3 regions of the Acidovorax sp. 1608163 genome follow, and region 1 is predicted to be linked to each of the others. Evidence: predicted binding sites of a transcription regulator. Region 1 holds the regulator's gene; each other region holds the start of a gene.
The links. The regulator LexA, encoded in region 1, represses DNA repair genes until DNA is damaged. The targets are predictions, from matches to a motif close to ACTGTATNNNNATACAGT.
Positions count from the first base shown of each region.

Region 2: recA (recombinase RecA) is a predicted target of LexA. The motif match lies at 1,163-1,180, and genes of this name have one in related genera.
Region 3: EAG14_RS05305 (DNA topoisomerase IV subunit B) is a predicted target of LexA. The motif match lies at 1,436-1,453, and genes of this name have one in related genera.

Region 1 covers NZ_CP033069.1:2,095,523-2,102,954, reverse strand. Annotated here, with positions in the region: gene xseA (exodeoxyribonuclease VII large subunit) at 1-200, opposite strand, end outside; gene EAG14_RS09470 (MotA/TolQ/ExbB proton channel family protein) at 553-1,185, shown strand; gene EAG14_RS09465 (ExbD/TolR family protein) at 1,271-1,645, shown strand; gene lpxK (tetraacyldisaccharide 4'-kinase) at 1,651-2,766, shown strand; gene EAG14_RS09455 (Trm112 family protein) at 2,799-2,981, shown strand; gene kdsB (3-deoxy-manno-octulosonate cytidylyltransferase) at 2,996-3,835, shown strand; gene adk (adenylate kinase) at 3,999-4,655, shown strand; gene EAG14_RS09440 (asparaginase) at 4,799-5,770, opposite strand; gene lexA (transcriptional repressor LexA) at 5,858-6,532, shown strand; gene EAG14_RS09430 (D-2-hydroxyacid dehydrogenase family protein) at 7,267-7,432, shown strand, end outside.
Region 2 covers NZ_CP033069.1:5,018,278-5,025,709, forward strand. Annotated here, with positions in the region: gene EAG14_RS22415 (DUF4148 domain-containing protein) at 1-347, shown strand, start outside; partial or broken gene EAG14_RS22420 (MarR family winged helix-turn-helix transcriptional regulator) at 520-1,019, opposite strand; gene recA (recombinase RecA) at 1,255-2,325, shown strand; gene recX (recombination regulator RecX) at 2,424-2,882, shown strand; gene argC (N-acetyl-gamma-glutamyl-phosphate reductase) at 2,960-3,892, opposite strand; gene sucC (ADP-forming succinate--CoA ligase subunit beta) at 4,070-5,230, shown strand; gene sucD (succinate--CoA ligase subunit alpha) at 5,246-6,142, shown strand; gene EAG14_RS22450 (serine/threonine-protein kinase) at 6,534-7,432, shown strand, end outside.
Region 3 covers NZ_CP033069.1:1,166,486-1,173,917, forward strand. Annotated here, with positions in the region: gene EAG14_RS22670 (hypothetical protein) at 1-80, opposite strand, end outside; gene EAG14_RS05300 (MFS transporter) at 113-1,330, opposite strand; gene EAG14_RS05305 (DNA topoisomerase IV subunit B) at 1,486-3,468, shown strand; gene EAG14_RS05310 (lytic transglycosylase domain-containing protein) at 3,502-4,347, shown strand; gene parC (DNA topoisomerase IV subunit A) at 4,358-6,715, shown strand; gene EAG14_RS05320 (RidA family protein) at 6,788-7,246, opposite strand.

The DNA of each region.
Region 1 (7,432 bases):
AACATGGCGCAACGCAACTGGCCCGCGGCGTCCTTGATCGAGAAATAGCAATGCCCGCTGGATGCGCGCGAGAAGCCAGTTATCTCGCCCCGCACCGCGACAGGGTTGAAGCGCGCCTCCAGCGCATCAGCAATGGCGCGGCACAGCGCGCCGACTTCCCACACACGCGGCGTGGCTGCGGGGGTGGACGCCTCAAACATGGGCCACCACGGGCCTTGGCGCAGCCGCGTGGCCCCAAGTACTCCACAGCGCGGGCGACGCACCAGCGCCACACACCCCGGCCAAGCCAACACCCTGCAAAAGACGCAAACACGTACAAGTCATTGTTTTATATGGATTTTTTGCTGTGCAATTTTTCATCAATCTGTTACAACGCCCATTTGGCGCCGCTTTGGCGGGGATACCCACCCGCTTACCCACAAAGTTATCCACAGATTTTGTGGGCGAGGCCTGCGCACCGAAGGCGGCGATTTCTCGTAACGGTTTGTGACCTCAAAGCGCCAGCCGCCTGGGCCATAATTGCCGACTGACTTCACCTGAGCGGAGAGAGAATTGCTGTCCATCATACAAGCCGCAGGCTGGCCCATTTGGCCCCTCATTGCCTGTTCTGTCCTGGCTCTGGCCTTGATTTGCGAGCGCTTTGTTTCCTTGAAAACAGCCCGCATCGCCCCCCCCAAACTGCTGGACGAGGCCATCACCGTGTCCTCCCGCTCGCTACCCACCCCGGACGTCGTCAACCAGTTGGCCCAAAGTTCGGCCCTGGGTGAGGTGCTGGCCTCGGGCCTGCGTGCGCTCAATGCCAACCCCCAGTGCAGCGAAACCGACCTGCGCGCCACCATGGAGGGCAGCGGCCGGGCCGTGGCCCACCGCCTGGAGAAGTACCTGAGCGCGCTGGCCACCATTGCCTCGGCCGCCCCGCTGCTGGGCCTGCTGGGCACCGTGATCGGGATGATCGAGATCTTTGGCTCGCAAGGCGGCAACACGGGCGCCCTGGGAGGCGGCAACCCCGCCCAACTGGCCCAGGGTATCTCCATCGCCCTGTACAACACCGCGTTTGGCCTGATCGTGGCCATCCCGGCGCTGATCTTCTGGCGCTACTTCCGCGGCCGGGTCGATGCCTACCTGCTCACGCTCGAATTGGCGTCTGAGCAGTTTGTGCGCCACATCCTGCGCCACCGCAAGTAAGCAAACAGGCGGCCCAGCGTATGCCCATGAACTTCCGCCCCGAGCGAAGGATGAGCCGGAAATCAACCTGATTCCGTTCATCGACGTGCTGCTGGTGATCCTCATCTTTTTGATGCTGACCACCACCTACAGCAAGTTCACCGAACTCAAGCTCACCCTGCCAGTGGCCGATGCCGAGCAGCAACGCGACCACCCCAAGGAGGTCATCGTTGCCGTGGCAGCCGATGGCCGCTACGCCGTCAACAAGGGCGGTGTGGAGGGCAAGAGCGTGGACGCTGTGGCCCAGGCCCTGCGCGGCGCCGCCAGCGCAGGCAAAGACAGCGTCGTCATCATCAGTGCCGATGCCATGGCGCCCCACCAGTCGGTGGTGACCGTGATGGAAGCGGCCCGGCGCGTGGGCCTGACACAAATCACCTTCGCGACCCAATCCACCGCTGGCGCGCGCGCAAGCAACCGCTGAGCGGCATGGCAACCCCCACGCCGCAGCCGCCTTCCTCGGCCTCGCGGCCCGGGGGTGTGCAGCCAAACGCTCTCCCCCCAAAAATCAGTGGCACCCATGGCTGGCCCGCCCTGTGGCAGCGCCGCAGTGCGCTGAGCTGGGCCCTGTGGCCCGTGTCTCAGCTGTACCGCGCGCTCATGGCGACCCGTGCCGCGCTGTACCAAACCGGCCTGCTGCACTCCGAGCACCCTGGGCGGCCAGTGATCGTCGTGGGCAATGTGGTGGCCGGGGGCTCGGGCAAAACGCCGGTGGTGATGGCGCTGGTCCAACACCTGCAAAGCCAGGGCCTGCGCCCTGGCGTTGTCTCCCGCGGCTATGGCCGCACCACCCAGGGCTGCCTGGCGGTTTTGCCCACCTCGGCGGCCAGCGAGGTGGGTGACGAGCCCTTGCTGATCGCACAGCAGTGCCGCGTGCCGGTGTACGTCGCCAGCAAGCGCACCCTGGCGGCGCGCACCCTGCTGGCACAGCACCCCGAGGTGGACGTGCTGGTCTGCGACGATGGCCTGCAGCACTTGGCGCTGCAGCGCGATCTGGAAATTTGCGTCTTCAACCCCCACGGCACAGGCAACGGCTTTTTGCTGCCCGCAGGCCCCCTGCGCGAGCCTTGGCCCCGGCGGGTGGACTGGGTGCTTTACACGGGTGATGCGCCGCCACCCAGCCTCGCCAGGGCACCAGCCACTGGTGGCACTTTTGGGCTGCAACGCCACCTTGCCAGTTACGCCGTGGCGGCCGATGGGCGCCAGGTACCTTTGAACACGCTGCAGGGCCAACCTGTGCACGCAGTGGCTGCCATCGGCCAGCCGGGCCTGTTCTTTGGCATGCTGAGATCCGCAGGACTGACATTGGCCACCCAGGAAGCCCTGCCAGACCACTATGATTTTGATAGCTGGCAGCGCTTATCCGATCAGCCCGAGGTGCTTGTTTGCACTGAAAAAGACGCTATCAAGCTGTGGAAACAGCACCCCGACGCCCTGGCCGTGCCCTTGCAGATCACGCTGGACGATGGCTTTCTTCGCCAATTGAAGGAACGGCTGGCCAGCCTGGCTTCGCCGCTATCATCCCCCGACCCTTTCGCGCGCTGAGCGCGCCGCTTTTTCAGATTGAACACGCCGCCATGGACCCCAAACTGCTTGAACTGCTGGTATGCCCCGTCACCAAAGGCCCCCTGACGTTTGACCGGGAGAACCAAGAGCTGGTTTCTCGCAGCGCGCGCTTGGCCTACCCCGTGCGCGATGGCATTCCGGTGCTGCTGGAAAACGAAGCCCGCACCCTGAGCGACGAGGAGCTGGAGGCATGAGCGACGGGCCAGCGATGCAAGGCCTCTCGCCCAGCTCCGCTGCGATCAGCAGCGCCCCATTCACCGTGCTGATCCCCGCCCGACTGGCGTCTTCACGGCTGCCCAACAAGCCGCTGGCCGACATTGCCGGGACACCCATGGTGGTGCGCGTGGCCCAGCGCGCCCAGCAAAGCCAGGCCCAGCGCGTGGTGGTGGCGGCGGACGATACCCTCATCCTGCAAGCTTGCCAACAGCATGGCATCGAGGCCGTGCTGACCGACAAACACCATGCAAGCGGCAGCGACCGCTTGGCACAGGCCTGCGAGCAACTGGGTTTGCAAGGTGACGACATCGTCGTCAACGTGCAGGGCGATGAGCCGTTGATAGACCCGGCCCTGATCAACGCCGTGGCGGGCCTGCTGGCCACACAAGCCCAGGCCAGCATGGGCACAGCAGCCCACCCCATCGCATCGAGGGACGACTACCTGAACCCCAACGTGGTCAAGGTCGTGCTCGATGCCCAGGGCTTGGCCCACTATTTCAGCCGCGCGCCCATTCCGTGGTCGCGAGACCATTCGGACATCGCCTGGTGGGATGCCGCCACCCCAAGCCCCGTGGCCCACAGCGCCGCAGGTTTTTCGCCGCTGCGCCATGTCGGCATCTACAGCTACCGTGCGGGCTTTCTGCGGCAGTTTCCCCAATTGCCCGTCGCCCCCACCGAGACCGTGGAGGCCCTGGAGCAACTGCGCGCGCTGTGGCATGGGCACCGCATCGCCGTGCACATTGCGGCCACAGCGCCCGGCCCAGGGGTGGACACACCGGAAGATTTGGCAAAAGTCCGCACATTGCTGGCCCCTGCCGTCCCCCATCGCTGAGCAGGCTGCACACCGGGAAAACACAGTCGCCAAAGCAGCGGCAGCGTAAGGCTGTACCAAGCTGTCACATGCTATCCTTGCCCGCAACGAGAGCACGGCATCCCGGGCGGACTTTCACGCCCCCGCCAGCCCTGCCGCACGATTTCTAACCTTGAGGACCTCCATGAGACTGATTCTGTTGGGCGCGCCTGGCGCCGGAAAGGGCACGCAAGCCACCTTCATCTGCCAGAAGTACGGCATTCCTCAAATCTCCACCGGAGACATGCTGCGCGCCGCCGTCAAGGCCGGCACGCCCCTGGGTCTGCAAGCCGATGCAGTGATGAAGGCCGGCGCACTGGTCAGCGACGAGCTGATCATCAATCTGGTCAAAGAGCGCATCGCCCAGCCCGACTGCGCCAAAGGTTTCCTGTTCGACGGATTCCCCCGCACCATTCCCCAAGCCGATGCCATGAAGGCTGCTGGCGTCAAGCTGGATTACGTGCTCGAAATCGACGTGCCTTTCGAAGCCATCGTGGAGCGCATGAGCGGCCGCCGCTCGCACCCTGCCAGTGGCCGCACCTACCACGTCAAGTTCAACCCACCCAAGGTGGAAGGCAAGGACGATGTGACGGGTGAAGATCTGATCCAGCGCGACGACGACAAGGAAGAAACCGTCAAGAAGCGCCTGCAGGTCTACAGCGACCAGACACGCCCCTTGGTGGATTACTACAGCAACTGGGCACAACAAGAGCCCACGCAGGCCCCCAAGTACCGCGCCATCAGCGGCACGGGCACAGTGGATGAGATCACCGCCCGCGCATTTGAAGCGCTGAGCCACTGACCTTTGAGGGGCGCCTGCCCCGATCCATTCCGGCGGCAAACCGCCCAGAAAAAACCCCTTGCCGTAGCACTGCAGCAAGGGGTTTTTTCTATGCCCGGCAGCCCCGTCCACAGGTCAGCCCGAAAGGGGGCAGCAGTGCCAGATCACACAGCCTGCGCCACATTGCGTGACATCAGGTCCAACATCAGCTGAATCCGCGCCTTGATGGGAGACAGCCCCGCTGCTCCGGCAAAGTCGCCTGCGGGCCCCACCAACGTGTGCCCTTGCCCGCACCGGGTAGCGGTCACCACGCAAACGCCCTGCTGCTGCGCGCGCAGCAAAGCCTCCTTCAGCGCATGGTGGATGGAGCCATTGCCCGTAGCGGCGATCACCAGGCCCTGCACACGCGCCTGCACCAAGGCATCCACTACGCGACCGTTGGCGCCCGCCCCACTGCACACCACCTCCACCCAGGGCCAGTCTGCAGCGGCAGGCATCCTGTGCAGCAATGCAGCATGGGCGCCCCGACACCCTGCACCGGGCTCCCGCGCCCAACGCACTTGCCCCTCCTCCACCCACCCGCACGGCCCCGCCTCGCCGGACGTGAAAGCGTCCACACGGTAAGGAAATGCCTTGTGAACCTGCTTTGCGGAATGCACGACGCCCGCAGCCACAGCTAACACACCGCCAACGCCGGGATGGATCACAACGGCGACAGCATCCAGCAAGTTCTGTGGCCCGTCAGGCGTCAAGGAACTGGCCGGCCGCATCGCACTGACCAGAACAACGGGCTTGGAAGCGTCCAACACCGCACTCAAAAACCACGCCGTCTCTTCCAGCGTGTCGGTGCCGTGGGTGATCACCACCCCTTTCACCTGGGGGTCTGATAACACCTGCTGGCAGCGCAGCGCCAACGCACGCCACACCTCCCAGTCCATGTCTTTGCTGTCGATCTGGGCAATTTGCTCAGATTCCAAAACATGCCCTTGCAGCGCCTTGCCCAGCCCCGGCACGCCTTGCAGCAAGTCCGCGACACCCACCTCCGCCGCTTTGTAACCCACGTTGTCCTCCGCACTCGCGGCCTTTCCGGCAATCGTGCCGCCCGTCCCCAAAACGACGATTTTTTGCGTACTCACTTGCGCACTCCAAAAAACTGGTGAAAAATACAGGTACTGGATTAAAAAACAGTAACCCTAAACCCTCAGCAAGCCGCAGACACAGTCATGTTCGACAACCCCAAACTCACGGCCCGGCAACAACAGATTCTGGACTTGATCCAGACCGCCATCGCACGCACAGGGGCCCCCCCTACCCGTGCAGAGATCGCCACAGAGCTGGGTTTCAAGTCGGCCAATGCGGCAGAAGAACACCTGCAGGCCCTTGCGCGCAAAGGCGTCATCGAGTTGGTCAGCGGCACGTCGCGTGGCATTCGGCTGCGCAGCGACACGGTTCGTGCCATCAATGCCGCCAGAGGGCAGCACTTTGCGGCACCGCTGCAGCAAGTGTCTCAGCTCTTCCTGCCGCTGATTGGGCGCGTGGCTGCTGGCTCCCCCATTCTCGCGCAGGAACATGTGGACCAAACCTACTGCGTGGAAAACAGCCTCTTTCAGCACAAGCCAGATTACCTCCTCAAGGTGCGAGGCATGTCCATGCGCGACGCAGGCATCATGGACGGGGACCTGCTGGCAGTGCAGGCCACCAAAGAGGCTCGCAATGGCCAAATTGTGGTGGCCCGCCTGGGCGACGAAGTCACCGTCAAACGGCTCAAACGCACCGCCAAGGGGGTTGAGCTTTTGCCCGAGAACCCCGACTACCCTGTCATTACCGTGCAGCCTGGGGAGGCCTTTGAAATCGAGGGATTGGCCGTGGGCCTCATCAGAAACACGATGCTGATGTAAACCCAACACCAGATGCGCAACCCCTCAGGTGGCGGGCGTTTGACGAGGTAGCCACACCTTGTCAGCCCTGGGGGACGCTGTGTTTTTGAAATCCTGCCTATGTTCATCCACCGATCTTCGGAGTATTCACATGGGAATTGGATCTTTGACTCTCTCCTCGTTCGCCTCGCCCCTGCAAGTGCTTTCACGCTGGCTCGCACCCAGGGTACTTGGTCAAGCCCAACTTGGCGGTGAGGTCGTTGCAGGCAACGCGGCCCTGGGCAGCAAGCAAGCCAACCCATGCAAGTTTGCCCAAGGCTTGGTGCTTGAAACGCCTGCACCACAGGCTCAGCGCCCAGACCACCCCAAGGCCCATGCTCCAGCCCGAAGTGCATGCTTGGCAGCCGAGACAAAGCTGGCGCATCGCCCACTGCCCCACAGCACCCATTCAATGCGTCGCCCCCCTGCGCGGCAGGTGCTGCGGGTTGTGCACTCGTCCTGCAACAACGGCTTCGACAAGTTGTTTATTTCGGGCCGAATGGCCGATGTGTGTGCAGAGCTGGACAGGCTTGCAGCGCGAGAGACCTTGGCCTGACAGCTGTGAGCCTTTTTCCGATCTCGCAGGGGACCGTAAACAAACCCTTGATTAATCGAAGACATCAAACTGCCGCACCACACATCGCGTTGCATTTATCTGCGCCATCGTTTGTTCACCGCGCTACCTGAGGGCCGCGCGGGCAAGGCACAATATCGGGATGAATATTGTGATTTTGGACGATTACCAAGACGCAGTGCGCAAGCTCCATTGCGCCACCCGACTAGACGCCTACACCGCCAAGGTCTACACCAACACTATCAAGGGGTTAGGCCAGTTGTCGGTGCGTCTGCGTGATGCAGACATCATCGTGCTGGTGCGCGAGC
Region 2 (7,432 bases), 2.1 Mb from region 1:
AGACCCTGATCGCTATCGCCACTGTGGCTGCTGCCACCTTTGCAGGTGCCGCTTCAGCCGCCACCCCCACACTGCTGACCGAGCAATGGGTGGGCGCCGAGCCCGTCGCCCAAGGCCCTGCACTGAGCCGCGCTGAAGTGCAAGCCGACCTGAACCTGTGGAACCGCGCTGGCCTGGGCCAAGCCAATGCAGGCGATCGCACCCCCGACGCCGATCCCGCCTACCAAGCCAGCCTGGCCGAATACCGCCGCCTGCGCAGCGGCCCCGAGTTTGTGGCCGAAGTGCGCCGCCTCGGTGGCGATGTGAGCCGCATTGCGGGCCAAGCGGGTGCCTCCACGGCACATTGATGCACAGGCTTGCAGGGCCGCCATAGGCCGTCAGCGCAGTGCTGTCCGCGAACTCTGTCCTGTCCTGCAAACTTTTTCACTGAACCCCAGGCGCTGCTGTCAATGACAACAGCGCCTGGGGTTCAGTGCTTTGGCAGGTACATCGTTGCGACTCTGTTCTGAGAACAGGCTCTTAGGGCGGGTTGCTGCCGCCCGCATACGCCTCCAGCCCAATCGCCACCACCGTGGCCACGTCATCGCCCACCTCGGCGCGAAACTCCGCTTCGGCCTGCGTCACTGCATCACGAAATCCCTGTAGCCAGGCCAGCCCGGTGGGGGTAAAGCACACCCGGCGTGCCCGGGCGTCGTGCGGGTCGCTCTCGCGGGTCACCAATCCCCACGCTTCGCACTGGTCTACCAGTTGCGCCATCGACTGTTTGGTCATGCCTGCGCGTTGCGCCAGGTCGGTCAGCCGGTCGCCCCCAGCGCCAGGTGCCGCGTCAGGTGGATGTGCGCGGCCCCCACTTGGTCGCGGGCGGCCAGGTTCGACAGGGCCAAGGGCACTTCCACGTTGCGCGCCATGAGCTGCAGAACACGGGCATCAAAGCGGCGCATGGCATGGCCCAGCAGGCGCCCCAGGTGGGTCTGGCGCCAGGCATCGTCGGGTGGGATTGCGGTGGGGGTGGGGTGCATGGGGGCTCCAGATGCCCTGATTGGGTCATTCCGCAGGCTCGGCAAACTGCGCGGAGGCGGTGCCTTAAATGGTAAGGCAAACTGACTAAAAAACTGTTTACTTGGCTCTATGAGGCCTCTACATTACTGGTCAAGCAGCCAGTGCTGTTGTTAAAAACAGTATGTTTTGACCCGCTGGCCCCCACAGATCACCCCAGATCACTTCAGACACTTCGTTTTATTCAGGAGCCATTCCATGGACGTCAAAGGTACCAACCCCGCCCTTCCCGTGAACGCCGAAAAGGCCAAGGCCCTGGCAGCAGCGCTGGCGCAGATCGAAAAGCAGTTTGGCAAAGGCACGATCATGCGCCTGGGTGAAGGCGAAGCGATCGAGGACATCCAGGTGGTTTCCACCGGTTCGCTGGGCCTGGACATTGCCCTGGGCGTGGGCGGTCTGCCCCGTGGCCGCGTGGTGGAAATCTACGGCCCTGAATCCTCGGGCAAGACCACGCTCACGCTGCAAGTGATTGCCGAGATGCAAAAACAGGGCGGCACCTGCGCTTTCGTCGATGCAGAACATGCCCTGGACGTGCAGTACGCCCAAAAGCTGGGCGTGCAACTGTCTGATTTGCTGATCAGCCAGCCCGACACCGGCGAGCAGGCGCTGGAGATTGTGGACAGCCTGGTGCGTTCGGGCGCTGTGGACCTGATCGTGGTGGACTCGGTCGCAGCCCTCACGCCCAAGGCCGAAATCGAAGGCGAAATGGGCGACGCCCTGCCCGGCCTGCAGGCCCGCCTGATGAGCCAGGCCCTGCGCAAGCTCACCGCCACCATCAAGAAGACCAACTGCATGGTCATCTTCATCAACCAGATCCGCATGAAGATCGGCGTGATGTTCGGCTCGCCCGAAACCACCACCGGCGGCAACGCGCTGAAGTTCTACGCCTCGGTGCGCCTGGACATCCGCCGCACCGGCACCATCAAGAAGGGCGACGAAGCCATCGGCAACGAGACCAAGGTCAAGGTGGTCAAGAACAAGGTGTCGCCACCGTTCAAGACGGCCGAGTTCGACATCCTGTTCGGTGAAGGCATCAGCCGCGAAGGCGAAATCATCGACATGGGCGTGACGGCCAAGATCGTGGAAAAGAGCGGTGCCTGGTACGCCTACAACGGCGAAAAAATCGGCCAGGGCCGTGACAACGCGCGTGAGTTTTTGCGCGAGAACCCCGACCTGGCCCGCGAGATTGAGAACAAGGTGCGCGAAGGCCTGGGCATTGCCCTGCTGCCTGGCGCATTGCAAGCTCCAGCGGCTGCTGCAGACGAGTGATCTTTCGTACGGGGTGTCCTGATTTTGAGAGAAATTGGCTGCTAGCGCTTATCCAATAAGCGCTAGCAGCTATCAAAACAGAAGCATTCGAGGCCTGTATGGGATTCACCACGCTATCGCTCAAAGGCCGCGCCTTGCGATTGCTGGGCCAGCGCGAGCACTCGCGGGCCGAGCTGTTGCGCAAGCTCAGCCCCCATGTGCAAGAGGGCGAAGACCTGAACGCGGTGCTCGATGATCTGCAGTCCAAAGACTTCATCAACGAGGCGCGGGTGGTGGAGTCGGTGCTGCATCGGCGTGCTGGCCGTCTGGGCGCAGCGCGCATCCGGCAAGAGCTGCAATCCAAAGGACTGGGCACAGAGGCCGTGCAGGACGCTGTGGCCCAGTTGCAGGGCAGTGAACTGGAGCGCGCCCGCGAGGTGTGGCGCCGCAAGTTTGGCGAGCCCGCGACAGACCCACAAACCCGTGCCAAGCACATGCGCTTTTTGCTGGCGCGGGGGTTTTCAGGCGATGTGGTGCGGCGCGCAGTGCAGGGCGCCGAGGCGTCGGACGAGGAGTGACCGCGCCGTCGAAGGGCCAATGGGCATCCCCACTCTCGCTCTTTGAACGGGGCTGATCGCGGGGCTTGCCTGCCCCGTTACATACCCAGCATCAGCTTCATGTTTTGCACCGCAGCGCCGCTGGCGCCCTTGCCCAGGTTGTCCAGGCGCGCAATGACGACGGCTTGGCGGTGTTCCTCGTTGGCAAACACGCGCAGCTCCAGCTTGTTGGTGTCGGCCAGGGTATCAGCCGCCAGCTTCAAGTCGTCGGTGGGCGGCAGCACGCTGATCCATTGCTCGGGCGTGTTGGTGCGGGCGTAGTGGCTGGCCAGTGCATCGTGCAGGTCGCTGGCTTTGGGGGCGCCGGGCAACAGGTCCAGATGCAAAGGCAACTGCACCAGCATGCCTTGACGGAAGTTGCCCACGGCCGGGATGAAGACTGGGCGGCGTGTGAGCCCGGTGTAGCGCAGGATCTCAGGGATGTGCTTGTGCGTGAGGCCCAGCGCGTAGGCCTCATAGGGTGCTGCCGTGCCTGCTTCGTAGGCCTCGATCATGGTGCGGCCACCGCCCGAGTAACCCGACACCGAGGGCAGGCTCAAGGCAGCATCGGCAGGAATCAAGCCCGCGTCCACCAGCGGGCGCAGCAGCGCAATGGCGCCGGTGGCGTAGCAGCCGGGGTTAGAGACGCGGGTGGCTTGGCGCACGGCCTGGGTTTGCGAGGCGTCCAGCTCTGGAAAGCCATACACCCAACCTGCGGCCGTGCGGTGGGCGGTGCTGGCGTCAATGATCTTGATCTTGCGGCCACCCGCAGCCTCGATAGCGTCCACCATGGCAGCGGTTTCGCGGGCGGCGTCGTCGTGCAGGCAGAGCACCACCAGGTCCACGGTCTCGATCAAAGCGCGCTTGGCGCCTGGGTCTTTGCGCAGTTCGGGGGCAATGCTCACCAGCTCGATTTGCGGCATGGCTTGCAGGCGTTCGCGGATCTGCAGGCCTGTGGTGCCAGCTTCGCCATCAATAAAGACTTTGGACATGGAACAGCTCCGGGGAGGGTAAAGGGGCACCTGGAAGGCCTGCGGCGTACGTAAGTTTGCTACAAGGATGGTGCGTTGCAGCATGATACAGTCGCGGGTTGCCATGTCCCAAGCCCGCGGCCAGACAATCTGTTCATGGCAAACGGGTAATTACCACCCTTCCCTGAGAGAGACCTCATGAAGATTCACGAATACCAAGGCAAGGAAATCTTGCGCAATTTTGGTGTGCCCGTTCCGCGCGGCATCCCTGCATTCACGGTGCAAGAAGCCGTGGAAGCTGCTCAAAAACTCGGCGGCCCCGTGTGGGTGGTCAAGGCCCAGATCCACGCTGGTGGCCGTGGCAAGGGTGGCGGCGTGAAGGTTGCCAAGACCATTGACGACGTCAAGCGCATCTCTGGCGAGATCCTGGGCATGCAGCTCAAGACCCACCAGACCGGTCCCGAAGGCCAGAAGGTCCGCCGCCTGTACATCGAAGACGGCGCCGACATCAAGAACGAACTGTATGTGTCGCTGGTCACCGACCGCGCCACGCAGAAGGTGGCCCTGATCGCTTCGAGCGAAGGCGGCATGGACATCGAGGAAGTGGCCCACTCCACCCCCGAGAAGATCATCACCGAGATGATCGACCCCATCGTCGGCATCACCACCGAGCAAAGCAAGAAGGTGGCAGCCGCCATCGGCCTGACCGGCGCTTCCATCGACCAAGCCGTAGACATCTTCGCCAAGATCTACAAGTGCTACATGGAAACCGACGCGTCGCTGGTGGAAATCAACCCGCTGAACTGCGACTCCAAGGGTAACCTGATGGCCCTGGACGCGAAGTTCAACTTCGACGCCAACGCGCTGTTCCGCCACCCTGAAATCGTGGCCTTCCGCGATCTGGACGAAGAAGATCCGGCCGAAGTGGAAGCCTCCAAGTTCGACCTGGCCTACATCAGCCTCGATGGCAACATTGGCTGCCTGGTGAACGGCGCCGGCCTGGCCATGGCCACCATGGACACCATCAAGCTGTTCGGCGGCGAGCCGGCCAACTTCCTGGACGTGGGCGGCGGTGCCACCCCCGAGAAGGTCACCGAAGCCTTCAAGATCATGCTGAAGAACCCCAAGGTCGAAGGCATTCTGGTCAACATCTTCGGCGGCATCATGAAGTGCGACACCATCGCTACCGGCGTGATCACCGCTTGCAAGGCCGTGAACCTGAACGTGCCGCTGGTCGTGCGCATGAAAGGCACGAACGAAGAGCTGGGCAAGAAGATGCTGGCCGAGTCCGGCCTGCCCATCATCGCCGCAGACACCATGGCCGAAGCTGCGACCAAGATCGTTGCTGCCGTCAAGTAAGCCCGGAGAACACACATGTCGATCTACATCAACAAAGACACCAAGGTCATCACCCAGGGCATCACGGGCAAGACGGGCCAGTTCCACACTGAAAAGTGCCAGGAATACGCGAACGGCAAGAACGCCTTCGTCGCCGGCGTGAACCCCAAGAAGGCTGGCGAGTCCATCTTCAATATCCCAATTTACGCATCCGTCAAGGAAGCTGCTCACCAGACCGGCGCCACCGTGTCGGTGATCTACGTGCCTCCAGCAGGCGCTGCCGCCGCGATCTGGGAAGCTGTGGAAGCCGACCTGGACTTGGCCATCTGCATCACCGAAGGCATCCCAGTGCGCGACATGCTGGAAGTGCGCAACAAGATGAAGGCCAAGGAAGCTGCTGGCGGCAAGAAGACCCTGCTGCTGGGCCCCAACTGCCCCGGCCTGATCACGCCTGACGAAATCAAGATCGGCATCATGCCCGGTCACATCCACCGCAAGGGCCGTATCGGCGTGGTGTCCCGTTCGGGCACGCTGACGTACGAAGCCGTGGCCATGCTGACGGAAGTCGGCCTGGGCCAGTCCAGCGCTGTTGGCATTGGTGGCGACCCTATCAACGGCCTCAAGCACATCGACGTGATGAAGGCTTTCAACGACGATCCAGACACCGACGCCGTCATCATGATTGGTGAAATCGGTGGTCCGGACGAAGCCGAAGCCGCCCAATGGTGCAAGGCCAACATGAAGAAGCCGATCGTCGGCTTCATCGCTGGCGTCACAGCCCCTCCCGGCAAGCGCATGGGCCACGCCGGCGCGCTGATCTCTGGCGGCGCCGATACGGCCGATGCCAAGCTGGCCATCATGGAAGAGTCGGGCTTCATCATCACCCGCAATCCTTCGGAACTGGGCAAGCTGCTCAAGGCCCAACTGAAGTAATCAGAGCCCAGCGAGGTCTGCCTCTGGCGGCCTTGCGCAGGTGCTGAAAGCACCCGCTACCGATTTGGTGGCGGGTGTTTTTTTTTGTTTTGGTGATTTCTGCGCGGTTTGTCTGTGGAACGCAGAGATGGGGTGGTGTTGACAATTTTGTCGCTGACCGTGGTGTGTCCGACAAAGAGCGGCAACGCCGCCTTATTCGGCCGCCGAATACGTGCGATAAGCCCGTTTCGGCAGGGTTTGGAAGCCCGGTTTGGGCGGGCGTGAAATTTGCTTTTTTACAAACATTCACAGATTTACACATTGATTGCAAGTGGCCAGACACACATCGGAGCGCAAGCCAAAAACAGGGCGATTGGACGGGTGGATCTGTGCGGCGATCGCTCTCGTACTGGTGGGCGCTTTGTGGCTGGTGGGCGCACTGTCGGCGTTGCAGCGGATGGTGTACGACTCTGCCTTGGCCCAGACCACGGTAGTGGCTCCTGCCGATGTGCTTCTGGTTGATATTGATGCGCGCAGCCTGGCCGCTGTGCGAGGCGGCTGGTCTGATGAGACGCATGCGGCCTTGATTGACCGATTGGCCCTGGGCGGCGCTAAAACCATCGTCTACACCGCCCCGTTGGCTCAAACTGCTGCGCCGGGTGCCCAAGAAGCCTTGGCACGCAGTGTGGCGCTGGCTGGCAATGTGCTGTGGCCCGCTGGCTTTGCTTCCACCGGTGCTCCCGCGCCATTGCCACCGTCCTTTTACCGCAGTGTCGTGCCGGAGCTTACCGGTCTGGGCCCAGACGCTGTGCCCGTGCAGCTGGCGGGTTTGGCAGCAGGTGCGGCAGGGGTCGGTCATCTGCAATGGGCTGCTGACAGCGACGGGGTGCTTCGCCGTGTTCCGCTGCTGCTCAGCCATGACAAGGCTGGGGTTCCTTCACTGGCCATGCTGGCGGTGCTGCGTGCGCTGTACCTGAGCCCTGCCGATGTGCGTTGGAATGCCCAGGCCCATAGTTTGCTGTGGGGGGGCTTGTCGGTGGGGGTGGATGCTTCGGCAGCCTTGCGCCCGGTGTTTGGTGCTTCGGTGCCGCGTTGGGTAGCAGCAGATGTGTTGTCGCAGAAGGTGCCCGTTTCAGCGCTGCGTGACAAGACGGTGGTGGTGGGCGTGACGGCTGGGCCGCAGGCTGCTTCCTGGCCTGTGCCTGGAGGGGCCACGCTGCATGTCTCGGATGTGGTGGCGCAATCTTTTGTTGGGCTGCGCTTGGCGCGCGCAGTGACCAAGCCGGGTTGGGGACACCCAGTGGGCTGGGC
Region 3 (7,432 bases), 930 kb from region 1:
AGCCAGCCCAGCGCCCGCAGCCAGCTGCGCCGCGCGCGGGGGGCGTGCAGTGATGGGGTGGTGGGCTGGGAGGGGTTCACGGCAGGCCTCTTTCAATACGGTCTTTAAGGTGTCAGGCCGCGTGGGGTTGCGCCCGCTGGATGGGGGCTTCCTTGATCGGCAGGTTCACCAGCCCCGCCAGCACGCCCAGCGCAATGGCGATGTACCAGACGATGTCGTAGCTGCCCGTGGCGTCATACAGATAGCCACCCAGCCACACGCCCAGGAAGCTGCCGATCTGGTGGCTGAAGAACACAAAGCCGCCCAGCATGGACAGATGCTGCACCCCAAAAATCTGGGCAATGGTGGCATTGGTGGGCGGCACCGTGGACAGCCACAGCGCACCCATCACGGCCGAAAACACATACACCGACAGCGGTGACAGCGGCACCAGCAAGAAGATGGTGATGACCACGGCGCGGGCCAGGTAGATGAACGACAGGATGAACCGCTTGGGCATGCGCTGCCCCAGCGTGCCTGCGATGTAGGTGCCAAACACGTTGAACAGCCCGATCAGTGCCAGTGCATAGCTGGCCACCTGGGGCGACAGGCCGTGGTCCTTGAGGTAGCTGGGCATGTGCACCCCGATGAACACCACCTGGAAGCCGCACACAAAGTAGCCCGCCATCAGCAGATTGAAGCTGGGGTAACTGAAGGCTTCCTTGAGCGCGTGGCCAATGGTTTGCTCACGCTTGGGCGCCGCTGCGCCCTGAAACCCGGGCTCGCGCAGGCCAAAGGCCAGCGGCACGATCATCAGCACCGCCATCGACAGCACCAGCAGCGCCTGCTGCCAGCCCAGCCCGGTGATCAGCCAGCCCTCCACAGGCACCATCAAAAACTGCCCGAACGAGCCAGCCGCCGCCGCCACGCCCATGGCCCAGGAGCGTTTTTCGGGCGCAATCTGGCGGCCCAGCACGCCGTAGATCACCGCATAGGTGGTGCCCGCCTGCGCCGCGCCAATCAGCAGCCCGGTGGTCAGCGCAAACAGCAGCGGGGTGGGCGACAGCGCCATGCCCGCCAGTCCCAGCCCATAGAGCACAGCGCCCCCCATCAACACCCGGAAGGCACCAAACCGGTCGGCCGCCATGCCCGCAAAAATGCCCATCACCCCCCACGACAGGTTTTGCAGCGCAATCGCAAAGGCAAATGACTGCCTGGTCCAGCCCATCTCTTGGGTGATGGGTTGCAACCACAGGCCAAAGCCATGGCGAATGCCCATCGACAAAGTGACGATGGCCGCGCCGCAGGCCAGCACCTGGAGCATGGATAGTTTGGGAGGATTCATATGCATGCGGGGGAATGTAGCCAGATTGAGGGAAATGCGCTGGTACAGAGGCGACCAATACAGTTGGCAGCAGGGGCGGGGCTGCGGGAGGAGGGCCGCTGAGGCGTTTGGGCTGTTGTTTTATCCAGCCTTTGTTGCGCTGCCGCACTACAATCCGCGCCATGGCTGCCAAACCCACTACTGTCTCCGCTAGCGAATATTCCGAAGGCTCGATCCGCGTGCTCAAGGGCCTGGAGCCCGTCAAGCAACGCCCGGGCATGTACACCCGCACCGACAACCCGCTGCACATCATCCAGGAAGTGCTGGACAACGCCGCCGACGAGGCTTTGGCGGGTTACGGCAAAAAGATCAAAGTCACGCTGCACGCCGACGGCTCGGTCAGCATCGAAGACGACGGCCGGGGCATTCCGTTTGGCATGCATCCCGAAGAGAAGGCTCCGGTGATTGAGTTGGTCTTCACCCGCCTGCATGCGGGCGGCAAGTTCGACAAGGGCAAGGGTGGGGCCTACAGCTTCTCGGGCGGCCTGCACGGCGTGGGCGTGAGCGTGACCAACGCGCTGGCCACGCGGCTCGAAGCCACCAGCCACCGCGAGGGCCAGTCGGCCCGCCTGGTGTTCTCGGGCGGCGATGTGGTTGAGCCGCTGGTGGCCCGCCCGCTGGAGGCGGGCGAGCGCAAGCAGGGCACCTCGGTGCGGGTGTGGCCTGATGCCAAATATTTCGAGTCGAGTGCGCTGCCCATGGGCGAGCTGACCCACCTGCTGCGCAGCAAGGCGGTGCTCATGCCGGGGGTGTCCGTATCGCTGGTCAATGAGAAGACGCGCGACACCCAGACCTGGCAGTACAAAGGCGGCCTGCGCGACTACCTGATGCAGACGCTCAACGGCGACCCGGTGATCCCGTTGTTTGAAGGCGAAGGCTTTGCCGACAGCGGCAATGAGAGCTTTGCAGAAGGCGAAGGTGCCTCGTGGTGCGTGGCCTTCACCGAAGACGGCCAGCCCGTGCGCGAGAGCTACGTCAACCTGATCCCCACCAGCGCGGGCGGCACCCACGAAAGCGGCCTGCGCGACGGCCTGTTCAACGCGGTCAAGAGCTTCATCGAACTGCACAGCCTGTTGCCCAAGGGCGTGAAGCTGCTGCCCGAGGACGTGTTTGCGCGCGCTAGCTATGTGCTGTCGGCCAAGGTGCTCGACCCGCAGTTCCAGGGCCAGATCAAGGAGCGCCTGAACTCGCGCGACGCAGTGCGTCTGGTCAGCGGCTTTGTGCGCCCGGCGCTCGAACTCTGGCTGAACCAGCATGTCGAGTACGGCAAGAAGCTCGCCGAGCTGGCCATCAAGGCCGCACAAACCCGCCAGAAGGCCGGCCAGAAGGTCGAAAAGCGCAAGGGCTCTGGCGTGGCGGTGTTGCCCGGCAAGCTCACCGATTGCGAAAGCAAGGACATCGCCCACAACGAAGTCTTCCTGGTCGAAGGGGACTCCGCCGGTGGCAGTGCCAAGATGGGCCGTGACAAGGAAAGCCAGGCCATCCTGCCGCTGCGCGGCAAGGTGCTCAACACCTGGGAAGTGGAGCGCGACCGCCTGTTTGCCAACAACGAAATCCACGACATCTCGGTGGCCATTGGCGTGGACCCGCACGGTCCCAACGACATGCCCGACCTGAGCGGCCTGCGCTACGGCAAGGTCTGCATCCTGAGTGATGCCGATGTGGACGGCTCGCACATCCAGGTGCTGCTGCTCACGCTGTTCTTCCGCCACTTTCCCAAGCTCATCGAAACCGGCCACATCTACGTGGCGCGCCCGCCGTTGTTCCGCGTGGATGTGCCCGCACGCGGCAAGAAGCCCGCCGCCAAGATGTATGCGCTGGACGATGGCGAACTGACTGCCATCCTCGACAAGTGCGCCAAGGATGGTGTGCCAAAAGAGAAGTGCCAGATCAGCCGCTTCAAGGGCCTGGGCGAGATGAACGCTGAGCAGCTGTGGGAAACCACGCTCAACCCCGACACCCGCCGCCTGCTGCCCGTGCAGCTGGGCGACGTGGACTTTGCCGCCACCGAAGGCCTCATCACCAAGCTCATGGGCAAGGGCGAAGCCGCCGCGCGCCGTGAGTTGATGGAGCTGCATGGCGATGCGGTCGAGATCGACATCTGACGGGCTGAGCCACAGGCGCCCACGCTGCTTGCCATGACACCACTTCGCAAAATAGGCCTCTTGCGCTGGTCTGCATTGGGTTTGCTGCTCTGCTTTTTGCAGCAGCATGCCCATGCCGACCTGTGGGCGCATGTGGACGAGCGCGGGGTGACGCACTTTGCCGCCGAGCAGCTCGATGCGCGGTACCAGCTCTTCTTTCGGGGCACCGAGTTCGATTCGACCCGTGACATGCCTGCAGGCACACCCGCCACCCCGCACGGCATGCCCAGTGCAGGTGCGCGCCTGCTGGCGTTTTTTGACATCGCTCCCGGCTACAAAAGCATCAAGCACCACCTGCGCGCCGCCGCAGAGCAGCAGGCGGTGGACTACGAACTGCTGCAAGCGCTGATTGCCACAGAGTCGGGTTTTGATGCGCAGGCCGTCTCGCCCAAGGGTGCGGTGGGCCTGATGCAGCTCATGCCCGCCACGGCCAGCCGCTTTGGCGTGCGGGCCGATGCCAAGCGCTCGTTGGAGCAAAAGCTGACCGACCCCGCCGTGAACGTGCCCACGGGCACGCGCTACCTGCGTTACCTGCTCGACCTGTTCCCCGGCCGCATGGATCTGGCCCTGGCGGCCTACAACGCGGGCGAGGGGGCGGTGCAAAAAGCCGGTAACCAGATACCTGCCTTCAAAGAAACCCAGAACTACGTGCGCACGGTGCTGGCGCTGTACACCCAGCTCAAGCCGCCCGCCCCCGTGCTGGCCCAGCGCGCAGCGCCGGGGCGGGTGCGCATGCAATTGCAGGGCGGCGCCCAAGGCCGTGGCAACCTGCCGCCCGACACTTTGGTGGCGCACACCCGCGCCAGCAACGAACCTCTACCGACGATTCCGAACGAATGAGCGCTAACGAATGAGCGACCAACCCACTTTAGATTTCACCACCGCAGGCGACGACGGGGGCGACTCCCTGGGCCTTGCGGGCTATGCCCAGCGCGCCTACCTGGAATACGCGCTGTCGGTCGTCAAGGGCCGTGCGCTGCCCGATGTGTGCGATGGCCTCAAGCCCGTGCAGCGGCGCATTCTGTATTCGATGGACCGCATGGGCCTGGGCTACAGCGGCCCCACGCGCAGTGCAGCGGCCAAGCCCGTCAAGAGCGCCCGTGTGGTGGGCGATGTGCTGGGCCGCTTCCACCCGCACGGCGACCAGTCGGCCTACGACGCGCTGGTGCGCATGGCGCAGGACTTTGCCCAGCGCTACCCGCTGATCGACGGCCAAGGTAACTTCGGCAGCCGCGACGGCGACGGCGCAGCCGCCATGCGCTACACCGAGGCGCGCCTGTCGCGTATCACCAGCCTGCTGCTGGATGAGATCGACGAAGGCACCGTGGATTTCATGCCCAACTACGACGGCAGTACGGAAGAGCCGCGCCAGCTGCCCGCACGCCTGCCGTTCGCGCTGCTCAACGGCGCCAGCGGCATTGCCGTGGGCTTGGCCACCGAGATCCCGAGCCACAACCTGCGCGAGATCGCCGACGCCTGCGTTGCGCTCATCAAGACGCCGTCGCTCAGCCAGGAAGAACTGCTGGCCCTGGTGCCCGGCCCGGACTACCCCGGTGGCGGCCAGATCATCAGCAGCGCGGGCGACATTGCCGATGCCTACCGCACGGGCCGGGGCAGCCTCAAGGTGCGCGCGCGCTGGAAGATCGAAGACATGGCGCGTGGCCAGTGGCAGCTGGTGGTCAACGAGTTGCCACCCGGCGTGAGCACGCAAAAGGTGCTCGAAGAGATCGAGGAAATCACCAACCCCAAGGTCAAGGCGGGCAAGAAGGCACTCTCGCAAGACCAGACCCAACTCAAGGCCAGCATGCTGGCCGTGCTGGACGTGGTGCGTGACGAGTCGAGCAAAGACGCCCCCGTGCGTTTGGTGTTCGAGCCCAAGACGGGCAAGACTCCGCAGCAGGAACTGATCACCGCGCTGCTGGCCCACACCAGCCTCGAATCCTCGGCCCCCATCAACCTCACGATGGTGGGGCTGGATGGCCGACCCACCCAAAAATCCCTGCGACAGATGCTGGAAGAGTGGATTGCCTTCCGCCAGACCACCATCACCCGCCGCACGCAGCACCGTTTAAACAAGGTGCTGGAGCGCATCCACATCCTCGAAGGGCGGCAGCTGGTGCTGCTCAACATCGACGAGGTGATCGCCATCATCCGCCACGCCGAGGAGCCCAAGGCGGCGCTGATTGCGCGCTTCAACCTGAGCGACCGGCAGGCCGAAGACATTCTTGAAATCCGCCTGCGCCAGTTGGCGCGCCTAGAAGCGATCAAGATCGAGCAGGAGCTGAAAGAACTGCGCGAAAGCCAGGGCAAGCTTGAAGACATCCTGAACAACCCCGGCTCGCTGCGCCGCACCATGGTCAAAGAGATCGAGGCGGACGCCAAGACCTTTGCCGACGCCCGCCGCACCCTCATCCAGGCCGAGAAAAAGGCCGTGGCCGAGGTGAAGGTGGTGGACGAGCCTGTGACCGTGGTCGTCTCGCAAAAGGGCTGGGTGCGCGCCCGCACCGGCCATGGCCACGAGGCCGCGAGCTTTGCCTTCAAGGCGGGCGACGGGCTGTATGGCACGTTCGAGTGCCGCACGGTCGACACCCTGCTGGCCTTTGGCAGCAATGGCCGCGTGTACTCGGTGGCCGTGTCGCTGCTGCCCGGTGCACGCGGTGACGGCCAGCCGGTGACCACGCTCATCGAGCTGGAAACTGGCACGCAGGTGCTGCACTACTTTGCAGGGCCCGCCAACGCCACGCTGCTGCTGTCCAACTCGGGTGGCTACGGCTTTCTGGCGGCGGTCGAGAACATGGTGTCGCGCCAAAAGGGCGGCAAGGCCTTCCTCACGCTGGGCGAGGGCGAAACCGTGTGTGTGCCGTCGCACGCCACAGGCACCACGGGCAGCAAGCCGGTGCTGCCCGCTACGCATGTGGCCTGTGCCTCCACGGGCGGGCGCATCCTCACGTTCGAGATCACCGAGCTGAAAACCATGGCCAACGGCGGCCGGGGCCTGATGCTGATCGACTTGGAAGACAAAGACCAGCTCGCAGGCGCTGCAGCCTACACGCGCAGCATTCGCCTCGATGGCATTGGCCGGGGCGGCAAGGTGCGCGATGAAACGCTGGAGATTCGCAGCCTGAACAACGCCCGTGCCGCGCGCGGCCGCAAGGGCAAGGCGGCAGACCTGGGCTTCAAGCCCAACGCGGTGACCCGCGTGGAGTGACACCCGCTGGCCTGAAAGTAAAAAAGCCAACCGGCGACGGTTGGCTTTTTTGTTGTGCGCAGTAGCTCGGTATCAAGCCAGCTCGGCAATCAGTTCAATCTCCACGCAAGCGCCCATGGGCACTTGGGCCACGCCAAAGGCGCTGCGGGCGTGCACGCCCTTGTCGCCAAACACCTGGCCCAGCAGCTCGCTGGCACCGTTGGTCACCAGGTGCTGCTCGGTGAAGTCGCCGGTCGAGTTGACCAGGCTCATCACCTTGACGATGCGCTGAATGCGGTTGAGGTCACCGCCCGTGGCCGCGTGCAGTGTGCCCATCAGGTCAATGGCCACGGCGCGGGCGGCCAGCTTGCCTTCTTCGGTGGTGATGTTCTTGCCAAACTGCGCGGCCCAGGGCTTGCCGTCCTTGCGGGCGATGTGGCCGGAGAGGAACACCAGGTTGCCCGTTTGCACATAAGGCACGTAGGCGGCGGCGGGGGCCGACACGGGGGGCAGGGTGATGTTGAGTTCGCTCAGTTTGTCGTAAACGCTCATGGTTGGCTTCCTTGGTTGATGTGCGCCATCGGCGCGGGAAAACGGTGCGAGAAATAAAGGCCCGGTGCTGGCAATGCCTGCACCGGGCTGCGGCGCCAAGTGTTACACAGCCGGGGCTGTGCACTGCGCGCGCAGGGCTGCTGCAAGGCGCATTAGCATCAGCCCATGTTTGCCATAAGTCCTTCT